DNA from 3 places in the Bifidobacterium catenulatum DSM 16992 genome. Region 1 is predicted to be linked to each of the others. Evidence: riboswitches for the same ligand, from Rfam matches in the RefSeq annotation. Region 1 holds a riboswitch; each other region holds the start of a gene.
What was found. Region 1 has a riboswitch for thiamine pyrophosphate ahead of tenA (thiaminase II). Riboswitches for the same ligand answer to the same signal wherever they lie in the genome.

Region 1 (7,635 bases):
CGCAGATCCTTATTATGGACGAGCCGACCGCGGGGCTTGACGAGGCAGCCACAACCTGCGTGCACAATCTCATTCAAACCCTCCACGCACAAGGCATCACCATACTCATCATTTCCCATTCGCAAACGGAAATCGATGTGCTCGCCGATCGGGTGATCGCACTTGATCGTAGACAAAACGGTAATGACGTCACTCGAGATATCGGAACCAATGTCACTTCCGAAACGGCAGGTTCGAAGAATCTGCACACGCTTGGCTCCGGACATGCAAAGGGAGACGTCCGTGAAAACCGCAGTTTTATGGAACGGCTTGACCCGCGCGTGAAGATGGTGAGCGCGTTGGCGGTCATGTTCTCCGCATTCGCCATCCGCTCCTTCTGGCAGTTACTGGTGGCCGCACTGTTGACCGGCATGATCGTTGCGACATCAGGCATCGGCGTGAAACAACTGTTCAAATCGATTCGCATGTTCCTTGCATTGTTCGTGTTCTGCGGACTGCTCAATGTGTTCTTCGTACGATCCGGCAATGTTCTTACGAACATCGGACCGATTCCAATCACCGACGACGGTGTGCGTATCGCTATACTGTACGCCTGCAGATTCGTTGCGGTCATTATCGTCGGAGCGGTATTCCTTGCCACGACCACTCCCACGGCCATTACCGACGCATTCGAAGCGTTGCTCAAACCTTTCGCAAAATTCGGCATCCATGCGCAGGAGATCGCGTTGGTGATGAGCCTCGCATTGCGGTTCCTGCCCACGTTAGGAAGCGAAGCGAAAGCCATTGTGGATGCGCAATCAGCCCGAGGCGGCAGCATTGAAACAGGAACATTCGTACAGCGGATCAAAGCGATAACCGCCATTATCATTCCGGTATTCGCAGGAGCGATACGTCATGCCGATAATCTCAGCCTCGCACTCGACGCACGATGTTACGAGGAAGGCATCATGCGCACGCACTGGCGAATCATGCGGATCGCCAAACATGACATCGCCGTAGTCGGTGTGAGTGTGTCGTACATTGCCGCATTGACCCTGATCGCTGGACTATGCTGAGCATTTCGGATGGGCATGGCGCTCCACTGATCGCATTGGAAAGCGAAACCGCCGAAGAAGCACGTCTGAACACGCGCAAGAACATCGAAGACGGTGTGAACGCCATCAAAGGCGCGGGGGAGTGATATGCAAGATTTTACTGCCCTCACGCTACTCTTGAGCAAGCATCATAAATAGGAATGGAACAAGTTATGGCATTAACCAAGAAGCAGGTCAAGCAGCTGCGTGGCCTGGCTACCAAGCTCAATCCGCTCATCCAGGTCGGCAAGAACGATTTGAGCGAAACCGCTATCAAGCAGGCGGACGAGACCATTGAAAAGCGTGAGCTTATCAAATGCTCCGTGCTCGACGGATCCGGACTGACTGCCAAGGAAGCGGGCGAGGGGCTGGCCGAAGAACTGAACGCGGAACTCGTACAGGTTATCGGCAACCGTTTCGTGCTCTATCGCCGCTCCTATCGCGATGACGTGGAGCATATTCGTCTCGTACGCGAATAAAGCGGGAAACTGACGCGACCAAACATAACAGGGCGGGTGCTTTCTGAAAACCAATCAGAAGGCACCCGCCCTATTGCAATGAGAATAAACAATCGGAAGTCAGGAAAACATGCGATGGAGCGGTGTCAGCGCTCCTGATTCCATTCGGGCTTCCACGTGTACTGCATGTCGTACGCGCTGGCCCAGAACATGTACTCGTTCTCCACGCCGGTCACGAAAATGTCAATCAGCTCGCGCTTGCGCTCCTCGCTCGCGTCGGCTACCAGTTTCTCGATATGTTCGAGCAGCCACACGGAATCCTGCCAGAATTCGTCGGTCTTATACATGTCGACCCAACTTTTGTACGGATTGTCGTCAAGCGTGTCGGCAAACTCGGCGGCAAGACGGTAACCATAATCCGCATACACCCAGGCGCACGGCAGCACGGCCACAAGAATGTCGAGAATATCCTTGCCATAGGCGATGGAAAGGATATTCGACGTGTAGGCACGCGCGAAGGCCGACTGGCGCACATTGTTCATCTGCTCTTCGGTGATGCCATAGCTGGCCAAGTAGGAGCGGTGTACTTCGGTCTCGACCTGCAGGGCGCCGTTCTGCACCTTGAGCATGAACGCCATGATTTCAGGGTCGGTGGCCTTGGCTAATCCCAAAGCGTGCACTCTGGCGTAATCGTTCACATAACGAAAATCCTGCAGCAGATAGAAGGCGAAACGCTCGCGTTGCAGTGTGCCTTCACCAAGCTCGCGGATGAACGGCTGCTGGTAGCCTTCCTCCCAAACCAGGTCAGCAGCCTTGCGCATGCGCTGCGCGAACGGAGGAAGATTGTTGCGTTGGATGCCTTTGGCGGCGTCGAACTCATAATCGAAATTGGTTGTTGATGTCACAGCAGTCATTAGACATGCCTCCCTACGCTGGTATTAACCATCAGGTTCAAAGGGTTCAGGCCTCACTTGGCCTATCTCAACCCGACAAACACGGGTTCCCCTGCATTACGCCGTATATTATGGCAAAGCCGTCCGAAATGTGCAAGAGCCTGTCCGCCGAATGGAATCGTGCCGCATGATGCGAACACAGGCGATGTTCGGTTGAGGGCGAGTGCAAGAATAGAACGTATGACTGAAAAGCAAGTTGCGAAGAACACCATCGAAAAGCTGGCTATCGTCGTGGTGACATACAAGCGTCAGCAGCTGCTCGCCACCCTGTTCGAATCCATCGAAAAACTCACTGTGGCACCATGGCGTATCGTCGTCGTTGACAACGAGCACAGCGATGCGACCCAAGGCATGGTCGACGATTTCCGTGAAGCGGTCACCGCGCAGTGGGGCAATACCATCGCCGACCAATCGGGCAACGAAAGTCGCGTGGTGTATGCGCCTCAATCCGACAACCTCGGCGGCGCAGGCGGATTCTCCGCAGGTGTGAAGAAGGCATATGAGCTGGGATCCGAATGGTTCTGGGTGATGGACGACGATGTGGCCGTGATGCCCGAAGCCATCGAACGACTTGCCAAGTGGACCGGCAGCCATGATGTGATCCAAGGCAGCCGATACGACTATGACGGCGGCCCGTTCTACTGGCAATACGATTTCATCATTTCCCTCGGCATCCCCAATCCGATCGCTCCGGCCGCATTCGGACGCCCCGGCTACCGCGTGATGGACACCCTGTGCTTCGAGGGGGGTCTGTTCCGCCGCAACATCGTCGAACAGATCGGCTTGCCGGATCCGCGTTTCTTCATCTACTGGGACGACACGATGTACGGCTACCGCGCCAGCAAAGTCACCAACCCGATTGTGGTGCCCGACGTGATCCTGCGCCGCACTCGTGAAATCGGCAATTGGGATATCGCCGGCGTGCGCCAGCTCAACTCCACCTCTGACATGAACCGTTACCACATCATGCGTAACCGAGGCTACATGGCGCGCTATTTCATGGCGTTCGGCGATTACCGTCCGCTGATGTTCGGTCTGGGTACGCTGCTGACCGCCGCCAAGGAAGTCATCCGTCTGGTGATGGTGGACCGAGAGCATGTGAAGACCGGCTTGGTGCAGATAGCCAAGGGTTGGTGGGATTCACGCAAGCTGCTGCATGATCCGGATTGGAAGCCGATGCCGCCGCTCAAGTGATGCGGTTGCGCCGTCTTCAGACGGTCATCTTCTTACGATTCGCCCCATGCCGATGCGTTGAGTTGACATGGGGCGAATCGTTTGCAGAAAAAAGTTGCAGAATGAATCATTTCATTGCGAAAAATTATGCAATCGTATTCACCATTTATGCTTTTTCGGCGCGTTTTGGGGCATGGGGCGAGTTACTATGGCGCTTACCGGTTCGATAACACCCACTATGTACCTTGATAGGAGAGGTCGAAGATGATTGAAACTGCACAGGCGTTTGGCGTTGACATTGGAGGCTCCGGCATTAAGGCAGCCCCGGTTAACCTCGAAAAGGGCGAGTTTGCCGAACCGCGTCTGAAGATTCTTACTCCGGAAGTTTCCACTCCGAAGGCCGTCGGTGAAATCGTTCGCCAGCAGCTCGAGCATTTCGAGGTTCCCGAATCCGCTCCGGTTGGCATCGCTTTCCCGGCGCCGATCCACGTGGGCGAGAAGCTCGGCTACATGGCCAACCTAGACCAGTCTTGGGTTGGCGTGGACGTCACAGAAGTGTTCTCCGAAGCCTGCGGACGTCCAGTCACCGTGGTGAACGACGCTGACGCGGCAGGCCTTGCCGAGCAGCAGTTCGGCGCGGCCAAGGGCCAGGATGGTCTGGTCGTGGCAACCACGCTGGGTACCGGTATCGGCACGGCGCTGATTTTCAACGGCGAACTCATCCCGAACACCGAGCTTGGCCACCTGGAACTGCTCAAAGGCAAGGGCGACGCCGAAAAGTACGCGGCATCCTCTATCCGTGAAAAGCTTGATATGGGCTACAAGAAGTGGGCCAAGCGACTGACCAAGTACTATTCCCTGATGGAGTTCTACTTGGATCCGCAGCTGTTCGTCGTCGGCGGCGGCGTGTCTCGTGTGTCTGAGAAGTTCCTGCCGTACATCGACATCAAGACCCCGATCGTTGCAGCCAAGTTGCACAATGAGGCTGGCATCATCGGTGCCGCGTACTACGCAAGCACCAAGCAGAAGTGATGCCGTGAACCATTAAGGTTCCCAACTTTCGTATAAGCGAGAGCCGTCCGATTCGTCGGGCGGCTCTCGCTTATACCGTCAACATTTGTGAAGCGAAGGCATACCATCTTGCTTGACGTAACGACTTGCGCAACCCAAGGAGTATGGTGGAGACCATGCGTTTTTCCTCCAGAGTCGATATCAGCGAGCCCAATCCCATCGCCAAAGCGGAAGCGGAAGCCAAAACAAGCGGCATCACGCTCGGCAAACTCAACGACTCCAATCCAACCAAGCATGCGCTCGCGCCGGAACTTCTGCCAGACATATATGGCGCTGAGCCACACGGCCAACGGTATGCGCGCGAAGCGTTGGCCGCATTCCTTCAAGGGCGAGGCAATGATGTTGCCGTCGAAGACCTGTACATACTGAGCTCAACGTCCGAAGCATACTCGTGGCTGATCAAACTCCTGTGCGACGCCGGCGATGCTGTGCTCGCGCCGAAACCCGGCTATCCTCTCATCGAATCGATCGCACGACTCGAATGTGTCGACATGATCGAATACCAGCAGCGATTCGACGGATCTTGGTACATCGATGTGGCCGAACTGCGCGAAGCACTTGAAAGTGAAGAAGGCGAATGTATCCGCGCACTGGTACTCATTAACCCCAATAATCCGACTGGTTCATATGTCAAACCGTCGGAACGTGAAGCCATCGTGCGGCTTTGCCACGACCATGAGGTGGCCATCATCGCCGACGAGGTGTTCTACGACTACGATCTGGAACCATTCGACGGCAACGCGCGTCTTGCGGGAGAGAAAGGTGCATTGACCTTCGCGTTGGACGGGTTTTCGAAAACGTTGGCCGCGCCGCACGCCAAAGTCGGTTGGATCCAAGTATCCGGCCCGGCAGGAGAGGTGGAAGAAGCCAGGCGCAGGCTCGACGTGATCGCCGACGACTATCTGCCGATGAGCGAAATCATCGCCAAACAGATTCCCCTCATGCTGCAGGAGGCTCCAGCTCAGACTACGCGCGTAAAAAACCGCGTGCAAGCCAATCTCACCGCATTGCATGCCATGCTGAACGCCGACAAAAACGGTATGGTCAGCGTATTGCGTGCCGAGGGTGGATGGAACGTGCTGTTACGCGTGCCGAGCGTACTCGACGAGAACGAGCTGGTATTGGCCATGATCGAACGCCATGGAATTTCAGGCCAACCCGGCTACTTCTTTGATATGACTTCGAACGGCTATCTTGCGATTTCGCTGCTGCCGGAATCCGACGAATTTCGGCATAATGTGCAAGTGGTGCTTGACACCGTCAACACAATGATCGCTTGAATCGTGCCGCTGTGCCGCAATTAACGCCAATGACGGTACAGCGGCCAATACGAATCGATCGGAATATGAATCAGGCTTTGGCTGCCTCGTATTTGGCTCGGATGAGATCTGTGTAAAAGGCGACGGCCTCATGCGGGCCACCGTCGAACACCACCTGATGGTCGTCGACCACCAGTGTGCGGTCGATCGCATATTCCGCGCGTGTGATCAGTTCCGTGTCATGCGTGGCGAACACCACTTGCTTGTCGTAACTGAACAAGGCTTTCGCCACATGCGCGGACGCCACCTCATCCAAACCCTTAGTCGGCTCGTCGGCAACGATCGCTGCGGGAGAGAAGCTCAATGCGGAAGCAATCGCCAGCAGATGGCGCTTCTCGCTGTCCAACGCGGAAGCAGACTCGCGCGCGACCGCAGCCAAATCGAAATGCGCAAACAGATTGCCGATAATCGCCTGACGTTCGCTTTCCGGCACCTTATGCTTCTTCAACGGCTCATCAATCGCCTCACGAATGGAATCCGCCTTGTAATAACTGTTCGGAATCTCCTCGCGGCGAACACGACCAATCATCGATTCGATACGTTTCAGATCACGCTTCGCCGACGGGTCGTATGCAACGCCATCCGCGTCGACGCGTACCGAACCGGACGTCGCGGCCAACGCGCCATCCAACAACTGCAATAACGTGGTCTTACCGGAACCATTCAGCCCAATCACGGCCACACGCTTGCTTTCCGGAGTGATCGTCAACGACGTCGGCTTCAAACCGATATTGCCATCCTCATACGTGTGGCCGGCCTGGTCAAGCGTGAACGTGACATCACGCGCCCCCTCGGGACGCTTGGATGAAAACAACGAATCGAAAAAACCCATGCTGCCCATTGTACGGGCGCGCCGAACCCGCCGCATACGAAACGAGGCCGGAAACCCAAACCCCCGAAAGGAGTTCAGATTCCAGCCCCATCAAGATTCGCGAACGCTTACGCGTCAGTCGAAATAGAATCCCGAGAAATCGTACTTGTACACGCGATAGATGTACGCGCTGTTCAACGTCATCTTGAACTGCACCAACAGATCGCCATCCTCGTTGTACTGGCCGAACAGGCCCTTCATGCCCGAATCGATGAGAATCTGTCCGTTGTCCAATTCCTGTGCGGAACTGACATACGGCGAATACGGCACGTCGAACGACGACACTTCCGTATACGTGCCTGCATTCTCGTCGACCAGATATTTGCGATACTGCGACTTCGCCGTGTCAGAAGACAGTTCGGTCGAGATACCGTCGATCACCGTCCAGTCGAAATCAGGACGCGTCAGCGAAGTGCCGAAATTATTGTCGAACATGTACAGGTAATACTGGCCGTCAGGCAGCGAATCATCGGCGACGTATGTGATGGAATGCTGTCCGCCGGTATCGGAAAAATCTCCGTCTTTCGCTAGGAAACTGCTGACCTCATCGGTGCCTGCCCACACGGACGGCTCGCCGATCATGTAGTCGACCGTCGGATCTGATTCCAGATCATCCACTTTGATGATGGTGGACGTTTCGCGTGCGGAGAATAACGCGGAACCATCATCCAACAGTTGGATGGTGTTGCAATGCAGCCAATCCCAACGATTCTGGGC
Region 2 (7,635 bases), 220 kb from region 1:
CGCGCCGTAATACGCGCGCTTTTCGTCGTGTGTAACGACGTTTTTTCACTTTTTTACTGCTAACGTGTTCATTTCGCCTGAGATGTATCTTCTTTCGGCGCCCCCACACAATTTAACCACATCAGCATGTCATGTTCAATAACTGGCATCCATAGGATCGTCACCGAACAACGCCTGACGTTCATCGTGCGTCGTTTCCCGTGATTCCAACCACCCGTAAGGCAAATGCACTTTCTTTGCGAAGCGTACGCGCCCCCTTGGCTTGTCGACCACTCGTTCGGGGAAACGGGTGTCTGGATCCAGCTTGCCTATTTCGGTTCTGACATCCTCAAGATTTTCACATTCCATGAACGCGCGACGGGTGGAGCCCCCAACGGGGAATCCCTTGAGATACCACGCGATATGCTTACGCAGATCATGCACGGCCATCTGCTCATCGCCATCATAGAATTCAGTCAACAATTCCGCATGACGTTCAACTACACGGCACACGTCTCCCAGCGTAGGGTCGACACGCTTCTCACTGCCAGCGAACGCGTTCTTAATATCGGCAAACAGCCACGGCCTGCCTTGGCAACCACGGCCGATCGCAACGCCAGCGCAACCGGTTTCGGCAACCATGGCAAGCGCATCGTTCGCACCCCAAATGTCACCGTTACCGAACACTGGAATATCAAGCGCCTCGACCAATTCGCCGATTCTGCTCCAGTCGGAATGCCCACCGTAATATTCGGCGGTAGTACGCGCGTGCAAGGTAACAGCCTTGCAACCTTCCTCCTGCGCGATATGCCCGGCTTCAAGGAACGTCTCATGCTCGTGGTCGATGCCGACACGAATCTTCGCCGTAACGGGCACATTGGCCGCGTCGCAAACCTTGACTACGCGTTGGATGATCTCGCGGAACAGATCCATCTTCCATGGCAACGCCGAACCGCCGCCGCGTCTGGTCACTTTGGGCACGGGACATCCGAAATTCAGGTCGACATGGTCAGCCATGTTTTCATCGATGACGATTTTCGCAGCCTGTTCCACGATTGCTGGATTCACGCCATACAGTTGCAGCGAGCGGATATTCTCGCTGGGAGCGAAATGACATAACCGCAATGCTTTGGGATTGCGGGCAACCAACGCGCGCGCGGTAATCATTTCAGCCACGTACAGACCGTCCGGCCCGTAGCTTTCGCAAATCACGCGGAACGGCCAGTTAGTCACTCCCGCCATAGGCGAAAGAACCACCGGCGTTTCAACATGCACCGGCCCTAAATCAACAGGCTTAATAATCGGAGGAACCGACGGCCTCACCGCGTCGGTACGCGGGTCGAGCACGTCGGATTCCTCGCAAGCAGTCACAATGCTATCTGGCATAAGAACGCTATGGTAACCAGTAACCAGCTTTAGTACAAGCCACCGGCTTCGGCGATTTTAACGGACTCAGGCCAAGCCTCGCCGCCCATCTCAACCGGTAGCTGCGGATAGCGCACATGCTTCTCGCCAATGCGTGCAGCCACATAATCGGCCACTTTGTCGAGTGCGACGCGCTCCTGCTGCATGGTGTCACGTTCACGAATGGTGACGGCCTGATCGTCAAGCGTGTCGAAATCGACAGTGATGCACAGCGGGGTGCCGATTTCGTCTTCACGGCGGTAGCGACGGCCGATCGCACCGGCTTCGTCGTAGTCGATCATCCAGTCATGCTGACGCAGGTCGGCTGCCAGATCATGTGCCACGGTCTGCAGTTCCGGCTTCTTGCTCAACGGCAGCACGGCGGCCTTGACCGGAGCCAGGCGAGGATCAAGGCGAAGCACAGTACGCTTGTCGACGCCGCCCTTGGTGTTCGGTGCCTCGTCAACGTCGTAGGCGTCAACGAGGAAGGCCATGAGAGAGCGGGTCAGGCCTGCGGCCGGCTCGATGACGTACGGCACGTACTTTTCGCCGGTGGCCTGATTGAAGTAGCTCAGATCCTCGCCGGAGTGCTTGGCATGCGCGGAAAGGTCGAAGTCGGTACGGTTGGCTACGCCTTCGAGTTCGCCCCAATCGGATCCCTGGAAGCCGAACTTGTATTCAATGTCGACGGTGCGCTTCGAATAGTGAGCCAGCTTCTCCTTCGGATGCTCATAGTGGCGCAGGTTTTCCGGCTTCACGCCAAGATCGATGTACCACTGGGTACGTGCATCGATCCAGTACTGGTGCCATTCCTCATCCGTGCCCGGAGCCACGAAGAATTCCATTTCCATCTGTTCGAACTCGCGGGTACGGAAGATGAAGTTGCCCGGGGTGATTTCATTACGGAAGGACTTACCCATGTTGGCGATGCCGAACGGCGGCTTGGAACGAGAAGAGGTCATCACGTTCTTGAAGTCCACGAAAATGCCCTGCGCGGTTTCCGGGCGCAGGTAGTGCAGCGAGTTTTCGTCTTCGACCGGTCCGAGGTGGGTACGCAGCATCATGTTGAAGTCGCGCGGTTCGGTCCAGTTGCCACGGGTGCCACAATCCGGGCACACAATATCTTTAAGACCGTTTTCCGGCAGCTTGTCGCCATGCTTTTCGGCATAGGATTCCTCAAGCTTGTCTGCACGGTGGCGCTTGTGGCAGTTGAGGCATTCGATCAGTGGATCGTTGAACACGGACACGTGGCCGGAAGCCACCCACACGGCCGGCGGAAGAATGATGGACGTGTCAACGCCCACCACATCGCCACGGGTGACGACCATGGAACGCCACCATTCACGCTTGATATTGTCTTTCAGCGCGACGCCGAGCGGACCGTAATCCCACGCGGAACGGGTTCCGCCGTAGATTTCACCGGCGGGAAAAACAAAGCCACGACGCTTGGCGAGGGATACGACTTCATCGAGTTTGGATACAGCCACAATGCACCTTCTGGTTTGAACGGTTTGGGGTCTTTACAAGCGCAAAGCCTACCTTTACGCGGTGACAGAACGCCACCCGCGTTACTGTTTCGTGGCGTTCTCGCCTTCAACAGTGTCGTTGTCAAGCAGCAGCGGCCAGATATTGCAGTCAATCATCACGGTTTTCTTATTCAGATTTGCCTATGAGATTTACGTACGCACCTAATATTTACGAGAACGTGCTGCATTCACCTGATCCCGGAATCGACTGGACCGCTCCAGTGTCAGGGCCTTTGTATAGGTTGAGTACGTTATGTACATGCAGGGGGGCTTTCCGACGAAAGTGGAAGCTGAGATAGGCGGATGCCTGACCCTTTGAACCTGTTGGTTAGGACCAACGTAGGGAGCAGACAATGAGCGATGACTCATTTTCGGCAACGCTGCGCAAACAGATTGTGCAGGCAGTCAACAGAGTACGAGAGACCACGCCTTTGGCGCAGTCGTTTACCAATTTCGTTACGATGAATCTTGTGGCCAACGCGCAGCTTGCCGCCGGAGGTACTGCCGCCATGAGCTTTCTGCCGGACGATGTAATCGACACTGCGGAAATCGCCGGATCGAACTACATCAATGTGGGCACGCTGCTGCCGTTCTTCAAAGATGCGCTGCCGGAAATCGCCTACAAACTGCACAAGAACGGCAAGACGTGGGTGCTAGATCCGGTCGCCGCGGGCATCGGCAAAACCCGTACCGCCATTCTTGAATCGTTCCGCACCTATACGCCAACCATCGTGCGTGGCAATGCGAGTGAGATCATCGCACTCGATGCGATGTGGGGCCTTGCTCAAAACGATTCTACCGTTCCCGGCACGCGTCCGGCAGGCGTGGAGGCTGTGGACGAGGTCGATGCAGCCGTTGATGCGGCCAAGAGGCTGGCCCGCCATCTTGTGAAACGCTCCCCCATCGGCGCTGGTGCGGTGGCTGTTTCCGGTGCGGTTGATTTGGTGACCGACGGCGAGCATGTGTTCCGTCTGCCAGGCGGCAGCGCGATGATGACGAAGATCACCGGCGCTGGCTGCTCACTTGGCGGCGTGACCGCAACATATTTAGCCGTAGCGGAACCGTTGGTGGCTACGATTTCCGCTTCGCTGCTGTACAACAGAGCTTCCGAAATCGCCGAAGCCAAATCTTCAGGCCCGGGATCCTTCCAAGTGGCGCTGCTTGATGCGCTTTGGAACGTCACCGCCGAGGAAGTCGCCGCCTCCGAAATCATCATCGACTAGACTTTGCCGCTACTCTGCATACCATGCGGCATGTTATGCAGAGTTCGGCAATTGCGTATGCGGAAAAACGGACGAATGCCGGTTTCACATTGTAGGCTTTCCGAACCACTTACCGAGAAGGGTGATTATATGGACAATTATTCATATGCATCGATGCGCGATACATTCGATATGAGCGCCTACTTTGTGGTCGGCCCGCAGGATTGCAAGGGACGACCGATTACCAGCGTGGTTGAGGACGCGCTGCGCGGGGGCGCAACGTTCATCCAGCTGAGGGCCAAAGATACCGACGCGAAAGATATCACCAGCATGGCACGCGATATCGCACAGGTTATCGAACACAACAGCAAATCCGATTCCGTGGCGTTCGTGATCGACGACCGTGTGGACGTAGTCTGGCAAGCACGGCACAAGGGCATCAAGGTTGACGGCGTGCATATTGGGCAAACTGATTTGGAACCGCAGGAAGCCCGCGCGCTACTTGGGGAAGATGCCATTGTTGGCTTGTCTGCCGAAACGGAAAGCTTGGTGAAGCTCATCAACGAGCTACCTGCCGGCTGCATCGACTACATCGGGGCAGGTCCGTTGCATGTGTCCATCACCAAGCCGGAAGCTTCCGTGGGCGGCAACGACGGTTCCGGACATACGCTCGACGAGGCACAGATCAATGCGATCTGCGATGCGAGCGATTTTCCGGTTGTGGTCGGCGGTGGTGTGAGCGCCGACGATATGGAGATGCTCGCGCATTCGAAGGCAGCCGGTTGGTTCGTTGTGTCGGCAATCGCCGGCGCAAGCGATCCGGAAGAAGCGACCCGCAATATGGTTTCGCGGTGGAAGGCCGTGCGCGGCGACGCAAAGCACGGGCACGTGCCGCACAAGTAAGAATCACGGATCACGAGTATTTCAAAACTTCAGATCATAAGTAAGCAAGAGCAAGTAAGGAGTCATTCATGACCAGCACATTGCCACCGGTATTGAGCATCGCGGGATCGGATTCCTCCGGCGGCGCCGGTATCCAGGCGGACTTGAAAACCATGCTTGCCAATGGCGTATTCGGCATGACCGCCATTGCGGCGCTGACCGCGCAGAACACCACAGGCGTGACGATGGTTACGAACACGCCTGTGGAAATGCTGGCCGCGCAGATCGACGCCGTGTTCGACGATATTCCGCCGGTCGCGGTGAAGATCGGCATGGTGTCGAGCGTTGAGCTCATCAATGTGATTGCCGACCGTTTGACCGCTCATGATGCCGAAAATATTGTGCTTGATCCAGTGATGGTGGCAACGTCCGGTGCGAAGCTCATCGAAGATGACGCGATCGCCGCATTGACTTCCAAGCTGTTCCCGCTCGCCACCGTAATCACACCAAACATGCCGGAAACCCAAGCATTGTGTGAGCTGGCTGTTGAGCAGGGCGCCGATGCGATCGACTATGAGAATGGCGAAAGCATCTCCAGCGAAAACGACATGGTGACGGCAGGCCATCTGCTTGCCGGCCATTTCGGCTGTGCGGTGCTCGTCACTGGCGGCCATGGTACGCAGGACGCCAGTGATGTGCTCGTCGAACCGAGCGGCAAAGTCACTTGGTTCCGCGCGCGCCGCATCGACAATCCGAACACGCATGGCACCGGATGCACGCTGTCGTCGGCGATCGCATCACACCTGGCACTCGGCGAAACGTTGCCGGAAGCCGTCAATAGTGCCAAACTGTATCTGACGGGCGCTTTGGAGGCACAGCTTGACCTCGGACACGGATCCGGACCGATGGACCACGCTTGGAAATGGCGCTGATCGCCGCTCAACAATCCAAGCCATATCAAGCCGATAGGAACGCAACGAAAGGAATGCACATGACCCTTGATCGCAATGCGGAAAAGCAGGAAGTGCCGATCAACCCGGAAACCGGCAAACCGTATATCAACACGCTTGCTGCGGTCGCCATCTCTCCCGCTGGAGCAAGTCCTGAAAAGTCCACGTACGTAGCGCAAGCAGTCGACGTGATCCGCCAATCCGGACTGCCGAGCGAAACCAACGCCATGTTCACCAATATTGAAGGCGACATTGACGACGTGCTCAAGGTGATTCGCGACGCCACCATGAAACTCGCCGGTCAGGGCTATCGCACCGACGTGGTGATCCGTCTCGACATTCGTCCCGGTTTCGAAGGCCAAATCCACGCCAAGCAGGCGCTTGTGGACGAAATCCTGTCGGAATAAATCCGGGATGGACCAATAGAGTATCGAGTAACAAAAAAGCGCGCTATTTACAAAAATAGTGCGCCTTTCTTATTGATTTAGGTATAGTGTAACGGCTATGACTACGATGAAGGAAATTGCCGAAGCGGCAGGGGTGTCCATTTCCACCGTTTCCCTGGTACTTAACGGCAGAGATGCGGGACGTGTGAAAGCCCCGTTGGCCGCGCTCATACGTGAGAAGGCGGACGAACTCGGCTACACGGTCAATCCTTTGGCGCGCAGCCTACGCACCTGCCGCACACCAATTCTCGGTTTCATCAGCGAAGAAGTCGCCACCACCCCGTATGCAGGCGGCATCATTCTGGGTGCGCAGGATGCGGCAAGCACCTACGGATATATGATCATCACGGTCAGCACCGACGGCAAGGCAAGCGAAGAGAATGAAATAGCCACATTGAAACGGTATGGCGTGGACGGTTTCTTCTATTCGAAGATGTCGAACCGCATTGCGACCGTGCCTGCGTCTCTCGGCGATTATCCGGTGGTGATGGTGGATGCCACCGATGCCGACAACCAGATACCCAGCATCGAGCCAGACGAATTCCAAATCGCCTACGATGCCACGAAACGGCTGATCCAAGCCGATTGTAAGAGGATCGCCTATCTCGGATGTTCGGAAAACATGATTGCGCAGGACGGTCGTTTTGCTGGATATCAGGCGGCATTGCAGGATTCCGGTTTTGCCTACGATCCTTCGTTGGTGTGCAATGTACTCCATAATGGCCCGGCGTTGCGCGCCGTCGATAAGCTGTTCGATGAACGCAATCCCGACGGTTTCTTCTGTTTCAACGATGCGCGCGCGTGGTATGTGTATGAATGTGCGGCACGTCGTGGACTGACTGTCGGCAAGGATATTTCCATCGTCGGCGTCGACAACCACCGCGTGTTTGCCGAAACGCTGGAACCGCAGTTGACCACAGTGGAGCTGCCCCACTATGAGATGGGTTATTGGGCCGCTTGTAAGCTGATTTCACTGATCGAACGCAAGCCCGTCGACAGCTCGTCCTGGCCGAGCACCACCGCTCCCCTGCCACCGTTGGATTCGCCGATCCCCGCGAAGATCCATTGCGCGCTGATAGAAAAGGGGTCAGTCCGAAGCTGATTTCCTTGATTTGAGATCATGCAAGAAGGTCTTTTGACATGCCTGTCGCGACACGCCGAAGGCCTTCTTTTTATACCTCATTTCGGCTTAATTACAACGCTTCCGAGAAGTGCTGTAATTATTGACGTCAATCGATTGACGTCA
Region 3 (7,635 bases), 220 kb from region 1:
TCTCATCGGTGTCAAGCGGTACGGTCACGATTTTCTCATTGTTGAGATCGCCGTTATCGATGCCGGTGCACACGGTATAGCCGTTCAGACCGATGATGAAGTTCAGAATCGTCGCACGGTCGGTCACGTTGATCTGCTTGGGAGAGTATTCCGGCCAGACCGCCTCTTCGGCGAAGAAGAAGCTGCCCTCCTCGCCCTGCTCGTACTGGATGAACGGGAACGGCTTCAGATCGTCCATCGTGACTTTCTTCTTGCCGGCCAGCGGATTGCTGCGCGAAATGAACACATGCAACGGGGCGCGGAACAGTGGATGGAATTCCAAATGCTTTTCGCGCAACATCTTGCCGATCACGTCCTTGTTGAAATCGGACAGATAGATGATGCCGATTTCGGAAAGCATGTTCGCCACTTGGTTGATGATGTCTTTGGTGCGCGTCTCACGAATGGTGAACTCGTATTCGTCGGATTTGATGGAGTTGATCATTTCCACGAACGCTTCGACAGCGAACATGTAATGCTGTGTGGACACGGAGCACAGCTGCTTGCGTGGCTTCGCGTTCTTGTAACGTTCTTCGAGCAGCGACGCTTGGTCGAGCACCTGGCGCGCGTAGGTGAGGAATTCCGCTCCGTCCACGGTCAAGGCGATGCCTTGCGACGAGCGGGTGAAGATCTCGATGCCAAGCTCGTTCTCGAGTTCCTTCACAGATGAGCTCAACGCGGGCTGTGACACGTACAGTTCGTGCGAGGCTTCGTTCATGGAACCGCATTCCACGATCTTCACAATATATTTCAGCTGAAGAAGAGTCATAAACTCAGGTTAGAGCCATGTGCTGACTGTGGGGGAGCACTTATACCCTCTTGTCTGGATAGTGGACTACCGATCACACAGATCGAGGATACGGAAAACCAATTGCAGCAAAGCGAAATAGACGCGGTGCAGCAAGCGGTGACCGCGCAGACGCAGCTTTCCATCGCTCAAGCGTAGATTGACTCCGCATCATCCTAGTTGGTTTCCGTGCAAGTGTAGATTGACGAGGCCCGCACACAGTTGGAGACCACCAAAACCGTGCTCGACAAAACCAGCCAGATATTCGCTCAATGGAGACAGACCGGCTTGACGGGTCAGTCTTACACTCAAAAGAGTGTCTCTATCGGAGTGCTCCGTATCGCCATACAAGCAACAAAAAGGGATTGCCCGGCCTTCTACCACACCAGACAATCCCGTTCGTCACAAAAACCTACTACAGTTCGGTCTACTGGTACAGATGGCCGCCCTGCTCGCGGAAGCGCTCGCTCATGGCTTGCATGCCGGCAGCGATGGTTTGCGCGTCGGCGACGAGCTTCTCCTGTGCTTCGGCATTACCGAATTTTTTGCGGATGTTTTGGCTGATGGCCATGGAGCAGAACTTTGGACCGCACATCGAACAGAAATGCGCCATTTTCGCAGGCTCGGCCGGCAAAGTATCATCATGGAACGCGATGGCGGTGTCCGGATCGTAGCTCAGGTTGAACTGGTCGAGCCAACGGAATTCGAAACGTGCCTTGCTCATGGCATTGTCGCGGTCGATGGCATGCGGATGATGCTTGGCGATATCAGCTGCATGGCAGGCGATCTTGTATGCGATCACACCTTGCTTCACATCGTCCTTATTCGGCAACCCAAGATGTTCCTTCGGTGTCACATAACACAGCATGGCAGTACCATAGCGGGCGATTTCCACACCGCCGATCGCCGACGTGATGTGGTCGTAGCCGGGAGCGGTGTCAGTGGTGAGCGGTCCAAGCGTGTAGAATGGCGCGTCCTTGCAGATCGCCTTTTCCATTTCGATGTTCATGCGCACGGTGTCGAACGGAATATGGCCAGGCCCTTCGATCATCACCTGCACGTCGTGTTCCCATGCACGCTGGGTAAGCTCGCCCAAAGTCATCAGTTCGGCAAACTGTGCCGCATCGTTCGCATCGGCAAGCGATCCCGGACGAAGTCCATCACCCAGTGAGAACGCCACATCGTACTTGGCGAAGATCTCACACAATTCATCGAAATGCGTATACAGGAAGCTTTCCTGATGATGCTGCAAACACCATTCAGCCATGATCGAACCGCCACGCGAAACAATGCCTGTCATACGGTTCGCCGTCAACGGCACGAAACGCAGCAGCACACCGGCATGAATCGTCATATAGTCCACGCCCTGTTCGCACTGTTCGATCACCGTGTCACGGAACAGTTCCCAGCTGAGCTTGGACGCATCATCCTCCACCTTTTCGAGCGCCTGATACATTGGCACGGTACCAATCGGCACGGGGGAGTTGCGCAAAATCCATTCACGAGTGGTGTGAATGTCGTTGCCGGTAGACAGATCCATTACAGTGTCGGCACCCCACTTGGTGGCCCACGTGAGCTTCTCCACCTCCTCGTCAATAGACGAAGTGACCGCCGAATTGCCCATATTGGCGTTGAGCTTGGTGAGGAACTTCGAGCCGATGATCATGGGCTCGGCTTCGGGATGGTTGATATTGCAAGGCATGACGGCACGTCCTGCGGCCAGTTCGCTGCGCACCAGTTCCACGCTACAATGCTCGCGTTCCGCCACATAGCGCATTTCCGGTGTGATGATGTTGTGGCGTGCGTACCACATTTGCGTCACCGGATGATCCTTGGCCTTCATCGGCTTATGCTGGCGGCCGCGCCATTCCTTGGAAGCCTTGCCACGTTTGATGGCGCGTTTGCCGTCATCTTCCAAATTGCGGCGACGTCCTTCATACTCCTCGACGTCTCCACGGTCAAGAATCCAGTCCAGACGTAGGGGAGCGAGACCCTCCTTCGGATCGCATTTCGGACCTTCGGTGTTGTAATCCTTGAATGGTGCGTTCGGTCCGACGCCAGGCGTGTCAGACAGTTTGATTTCGGTGTACGGCACTTGCAGATCGTAGGAACCGAATTCGTTTTCGAAATGCACCGGCGTGGTTTTACGAATATGGGCTTTGTCTCGCTGCTTGGAATCGCGTGCGGCAATGTCGACACGCTGTTGCTTGGCGAGCTTGGATGCGGCCTTGGCTTCCTTCGCATTGGTGAACTTCTTTTCGCCGGATGCGCCGTCGGCTGTGTTGTCAGGGTTGATTTCCGCTGTTTTCTGGGCTTTCATGCGTGGTGCGTACCCGTGCTTTGCGTCGCTACGTACGGCTTTCCAGCGCGCTACCATATTGCGGGTTGCGGCTTCCGGATCATCGGCTCCTGCAATCGCGGACACCACGAACCAGCCTGCCGCCTTTGAATGCGCTAGCATTTCCATATCATCTGCGGTCACGCCACCGCCTACCACTACCGGAAAACCACTGGCTGAACAAATAGTGTTGATCTGCTCTTCGTCAAGCGTGCGACCGGAACCGTCATTGCCGCCTACGGACGCTTCCGGCTTGGTGACGGAAACATGCAACGGCGCAGCACCGATATAGTCGATGCAGCCGTCGGGCAATTCGTTGATGAGTTTGACCAGGCTTTCCGTTTCCGCCGACAATCCCACGATGGCATCTTCGCCAAGCAGTGCACGGGCTTCGCGCGGTTCCATATCGGTCTGTCCGATGTGAACGCCGTCGACCTTGATGCCTTTGCTGCGGGCCTGCCAGACCACGTCCACACGGTCGTCGATTACGAATGCCACGGAATCCGACTTATTGTTGTCTTCGATGATTTGCGCGATATCACGCGCCATGTCGGTAAGATCCTTCGCATCAGCGTCTTTGGCGCGAAGTTGGATGAAGCTTGCGCCCCCGCGCAACGCATCATCGACAACGTCGGTGATCGGTCGGCCTTTGCAATCCTGCGGTCCTACCACAAGATAGGCGCTCAGGTCGAAGCTGTCTCGCATCGACGCATATGGATAATTGTTCATGATTCCCCCTTGATTATGCTGTTTTGGGTTGGGAAAATTTGAATTCGTCAGTAAATGGGTATGCTGACACGCCCGCATTCTTGGATACATGGGATGGAAACGAAATTACGATTAATGATTTCGCGATGCAGGCTGTTTAGCTGACGCGCCTGTTGCGTTGACTCTTACGGATGCCAATTGACGCTGGCAATGCGTGTGTGCTGTGGCACTCATTCTCCGCTCCCTACGATGGTGTTAACCAACAGGTTCAAAGGGTCAGGCATTCGCCTATCTCAGCTCCGTTAGGGGAGCCCCCCTGCTTTATGTGTTGGCTATGAACTTACGCCCTGCACTGGACGTAACTTTCATCGAAGCCCATAGATGAGTCAGGCCAGTCGTCACTTTCGCATGCATCGTCTTCATCAGTATTACGTCCTTGCCGCGCAACTCACAGCGAAACTCTCCTTGCAGGCCACTTCGATATGACGGATCGTGTTGATGAGTGTGAGTTGGGTTACTGGTCGGGCAAGCTTTTCTGAGGGGTATGCCGGAAGCGGCCGGGGAGGCATGGTCAGTGCCGAGGAAGTCGCCGACCATCCGTACGACTATGCCGACACTTTCATCCGCAATACGATGGTGTTCACCTAAAATGCTTTGGAAGGGTCTTGGTTGGCGTCGAACGGATGCTGGTCAAGACCCTTTAGAGCTTCATGATGTTCTCTTCGATGTGACGGATAACAGTAATGAAAGCCTCATCGTTTTGCCCGGTTGGATCTGACAGATTCCAATTATCGTCGAAAGCCTTGCCGATATAGGGACATCCCACGTCGCAGCCCATGGAAATCGCGATATCAGGTTTTGGAATATCCGAAATCAGTTTGGAGTATTGCGTTTTCTCCATGTCGATGCCGTAAAGCTCTCTCATGAGTCGTACGGCATCCTGATTGATCTGCGGCTTGGTTTCCACACCTGCGGAATAAAAATCAAAATCGGTTCCGCGTAAATGCTTTCCCAACGCTTCGGCAATCTGGCTGCGGCATGAATTATGCACGCAAATAAAAGCCACTTTTCTCATAGCTTCCCCTGTCTGCGATGTTATGATTTCGCGATTGCTGTTCCGTATTATACGTTTCGTCCAATGCTCCGCGTCCACATCATCGAATAACACAATGCCCGGTGCGACCATGGCATAAGCTGGTCGTACCGGGCATTGGCTTGGATTATTCGCCCCAGACTTCTTCGGCGATGGACCTTACGAGTGCGATCTTAGCCCACTGCTGCTCCTCAGTGAGCTTGTTGCCTTCCTCAGTGGAGGCAAAACCGCATTGTGTGGACAGGCACAGACGCTCCAACGGCACATACTGGGCCGCTTCGTAGATGCGAGCCTTGATCGTTTCCGGATCTTCAAGTTCCGACCTCTTGGAGGTGATGAGGCCAAGCACAACCTGCTTATCACCGGAAACCTCAGCCAGTGGCGCAAAGTCACCGGAACGGTCGTCGTCGAACTCCAGATAGTAGGCGTCCACGTTCTCTTCGCCAAACAGCTTGGCTGCGACCGGAGCGTAACCGCCGGATGACAGCCATGTGGAATGGAAATTACCGCGGCAGATATGGGTGTTGATCACCAGGTCGTCAGGCTGGTCAGCGATCACCGCGTTGATCACGTCGAGATTCTCCTGCTGCAGGCGAGCCGCATCTTCGTCGCTCCAGCCGAGACGCTCACGCACGCTCTTGTCGCACAGGCGAGTCCACGTGCAATCGTCGAACTGCACGTTACGGCAGCCGACGGCATACAGGTCGGCGATGACCTGACGATATGCGGCCACAATATCCGCGGTCAGCTCGTCGTCATCCTTGTAGAACTCGTCGTACGGGTAGGCGTTCTTGTTGCCGGTAAGCACGAAACGGGTCTGCGCTGGGGAAGGCATGGTCTGACGAGCTACGGTATTGTCATCTTCAAACTGCTTGACGAACTTGAAATGCTCCACGAACGGATGATCGTGTCCGTCGAGCTTGCCGGTCACCGTGGCAGTGTCGGCGGGAGTGACCTCGTCATGGAAGGCAACGCGATGGGCGGCGGCGACATGGTCCACGCCATTGAAGCCCCACATGAAATCGAAATGCCACCAGCCGCGACGGAATTCACCATCGGTGATGACATGCAGGCCGGCGGCCTTCTGCTTGGCAACCAGATCAGCGATCAGCCTGTCTTCGACAGCCTTCAACCCGGCGGCATCAATAATACCTGCAGCATAATCTGCGCGAGCCTGCTTGAGTTTGTCCGGACGCAGATAAGAACCGACCACATCGGCGCGGAACGGCGCATTCTTGGAATATGTCATGATCCTCCTTCGACTATTGACTTGTGATTAACAATCAAAATGACAAAACCAACAATATGCTACCCCACCACCCACGAACGCGAAGCGCTTCTGCTCATGTTTTCGAAGGCGTGGCTTGTTGCCTCTGTAACTCCCTATATATGGCAGATTCATATATAATCACAACGGACATGAACGACTGCAAGGAGGCTGCCATGACTGTGCCGCAACGAGTGCTTGACACTATGAATTCCGGACTGATCTACACCTGCGATGACGAAGAGATGATCAAAGCGCAGCAGGAACAGATGGAACTGCTGTACGACTTCAACGCAACCCGCCCCAGCCAAATGACGCAACGCAACGAAATCGCACGCCAACTGCTTGGCGAATTCGGCGAGGACGCTTATATCGAACCGCCGTTGCATGCCAATTGGGGATGCAACACGTATTTCAGTGCGCACGCTTACGCCAATTTCAACCTCACGTTGGTTGATGATGGTGAAGTGCATATCGGCGAACATACCATGATCGGCCTGAACTGCACTATCGTTACCACCGGCCATCCGATTCGTCCTGACCTGCGCGAGAAGGTCACACAGTATTCGATGCCGGTCGTCATCGGCCGTAATGTGTGGTTGGGCGCCAACGTTACCGTGCTTCCCGGCGTCACCATTGGCGACAATTCGGTGATTGGCGCATGCTCGCTGGTTATCAAGGACATTCCCGCCAATGTGGTCGCATTCGGACAGCCATGCAAGGTGTATCGAGAAATCGGCGAACATGATGACGTCTACTATTGGCGTGACCGCATGATCAACCCGCCCTACGACCAGAAGCAGTAAACCATATCACTATCGACCAACCGTTAAAACAGGTCGAATCATCGTGAACTGGTCGTTATGACAGATCCACGATTCCATAATTTGCGACTGTCAAGTGAGATGCCGGGCGCACCATTGCTCCACCATACGGGTAAGGCGCGCCTTTTTCTGTGAAAACTCAGTCCTAGCTGCTCCAATCAATCATGCTTCCCACCATAATGCGCGAAACGTAACGCATACATGTCCGCGGTAGATATTTAGATAATTATCTAAATAAGAAAATGTTTAAACATTGCGAAGTGAAGGAGGAATGCATGGCGGGAGAGGGATTCAAGGCGCTCTCCGATCCCACGCGACGGCGCATTTTGGAATTACTGCGCGAACGTGACATGACGGCTGGTGAACTCGCGGAACAATTCAACATGAGCAAACCATCGATCAGCCACCATCTGACCACGTTGAAAACTGCGGGACTGGTAACCGACGAACGGCACGGGCAGAACATCATCTACAGTCTCAACACCACGGTGATGCAGGATCTGATCGGATGGTTCATGGGATTCATGGACAGCGATGGAAACGTCAATCAAGCGAATGATCAAACAGGCAATAAATAAA

Region 2: another riboswitch for thiamine pyrophosphate. It lies ahead of BBCT_RS06280 (hydroxyethylthiazole kinase); the one in region 1 lies ahead of tenA (thiaminase II).
Region 3: another riboswitch for thiamine pyrophosphate. It lies ahead of thiC (phosphomethylpyrimidine synthase ThiC); the one in region 1 lies ahead of tenA (thiaminase II).

Annotation. Positions count from the first base shown of each region.
Region 1 is NZ_AP012325.1:1,250,956-1,258,590, reverse strand. It holds gene BBCT_RS05430 (energy-coupling factor transporter ATPase) at 1-1,055, shown strand, start outside; gene BBCT_RS09640 (hypothetical protein) at 1,049-1,180, shown strand; gene BBCT_RS05425 (YhbY family RNA-binding protein) at 1,247-1,552, shown strand; gene tenA (thiaminase II) at 1,678-2,445, opposite strand; TPP riboswitch at 2,438-2,548, opposite strand; gene BBCT_RS05415 (glycosyltransferase family 2 protein) at 2,665-3,678, shown strand; gene ppgK (polyphosphate--glucose phosphotransferase) at 3,922-4,689, shown strand; gene BBCT_RS05405 (pyridoxal phosphate-dependent aminotransferase) at 4,845-6,008, shown strand; gene BBCT_RS05400 (ATP-binding cassette domain-containing protein) at 6,079-6,879, opposite strand; gene BBCT_RS05395 (aryl-sulfate sulfotransferase) at 6,994-7,635, opposite strand, start outside.
Region 2 is NZ_AP012325.1:1,467,050-1,474,684, forward strand. It holds gene dusB (tRNA dihydrouridine synthase DusB) at 136-1,365, opposite strand; gene BBCT_RS06275 (glycine--tRNA ligase) at 1,395-2,870, opposite strand; TPP riboswitch at 3,163-3,272, shown strand; gene BBCT_RS06280 (hydroxyethylthiazole kinase) at 3,263-4,132, shown strand; partial or broken gene BBCT_RS06285 (thiamine phosphate synthase) at 4,262-5,005, shown strand; gene thiD (bifunctional hydroxymethylpyrimidine kinase/phosphomethylpyrimidine kinase) at 5,083-5,925, shown strand; gene BBCT_RS06295 (thiamine-binding protein) at 5,985-6,350, shown strand; gene BBCT_RS06300 (LacI family DNA-binding transcriptional regulator) at 6,448-7,491, shown strand.
Region 3 is NZ_AP012325.1:1,032,286-1,039,920, forward strand. It holds gene BBCT_RS04420 (LysR family transcriptional regulator) at 1-808, opposite strand, end outside; gene thiC (phosphomethylpyrimidine synthase ThiC) at 1,254-3,896, opposite strand; TPP riboswitch at 4,097-4,200, opposite strand; gene BBCT_RS09150 (hypothetical protein) at 4,371-4,520, shown strand; gene BBCT_RS04430 (arsenate reductase/protein-tyrosine-phosphatase family protein) at 4,573-4,947, opposite strand; gene BBCT_RS04435 (5-methyltetrahydropteroyltriglutamate--homocysteine S-methyltransferase) at 5,093-6,214, opposite strand; gene BBCT_RS04440 (sugar O-acetyltransferase) at 6,409-7,038, shown strand; gene BBCT_RS04445 (autorepressor SdpR family transcription factor) at 7,332-7,634, shown strand.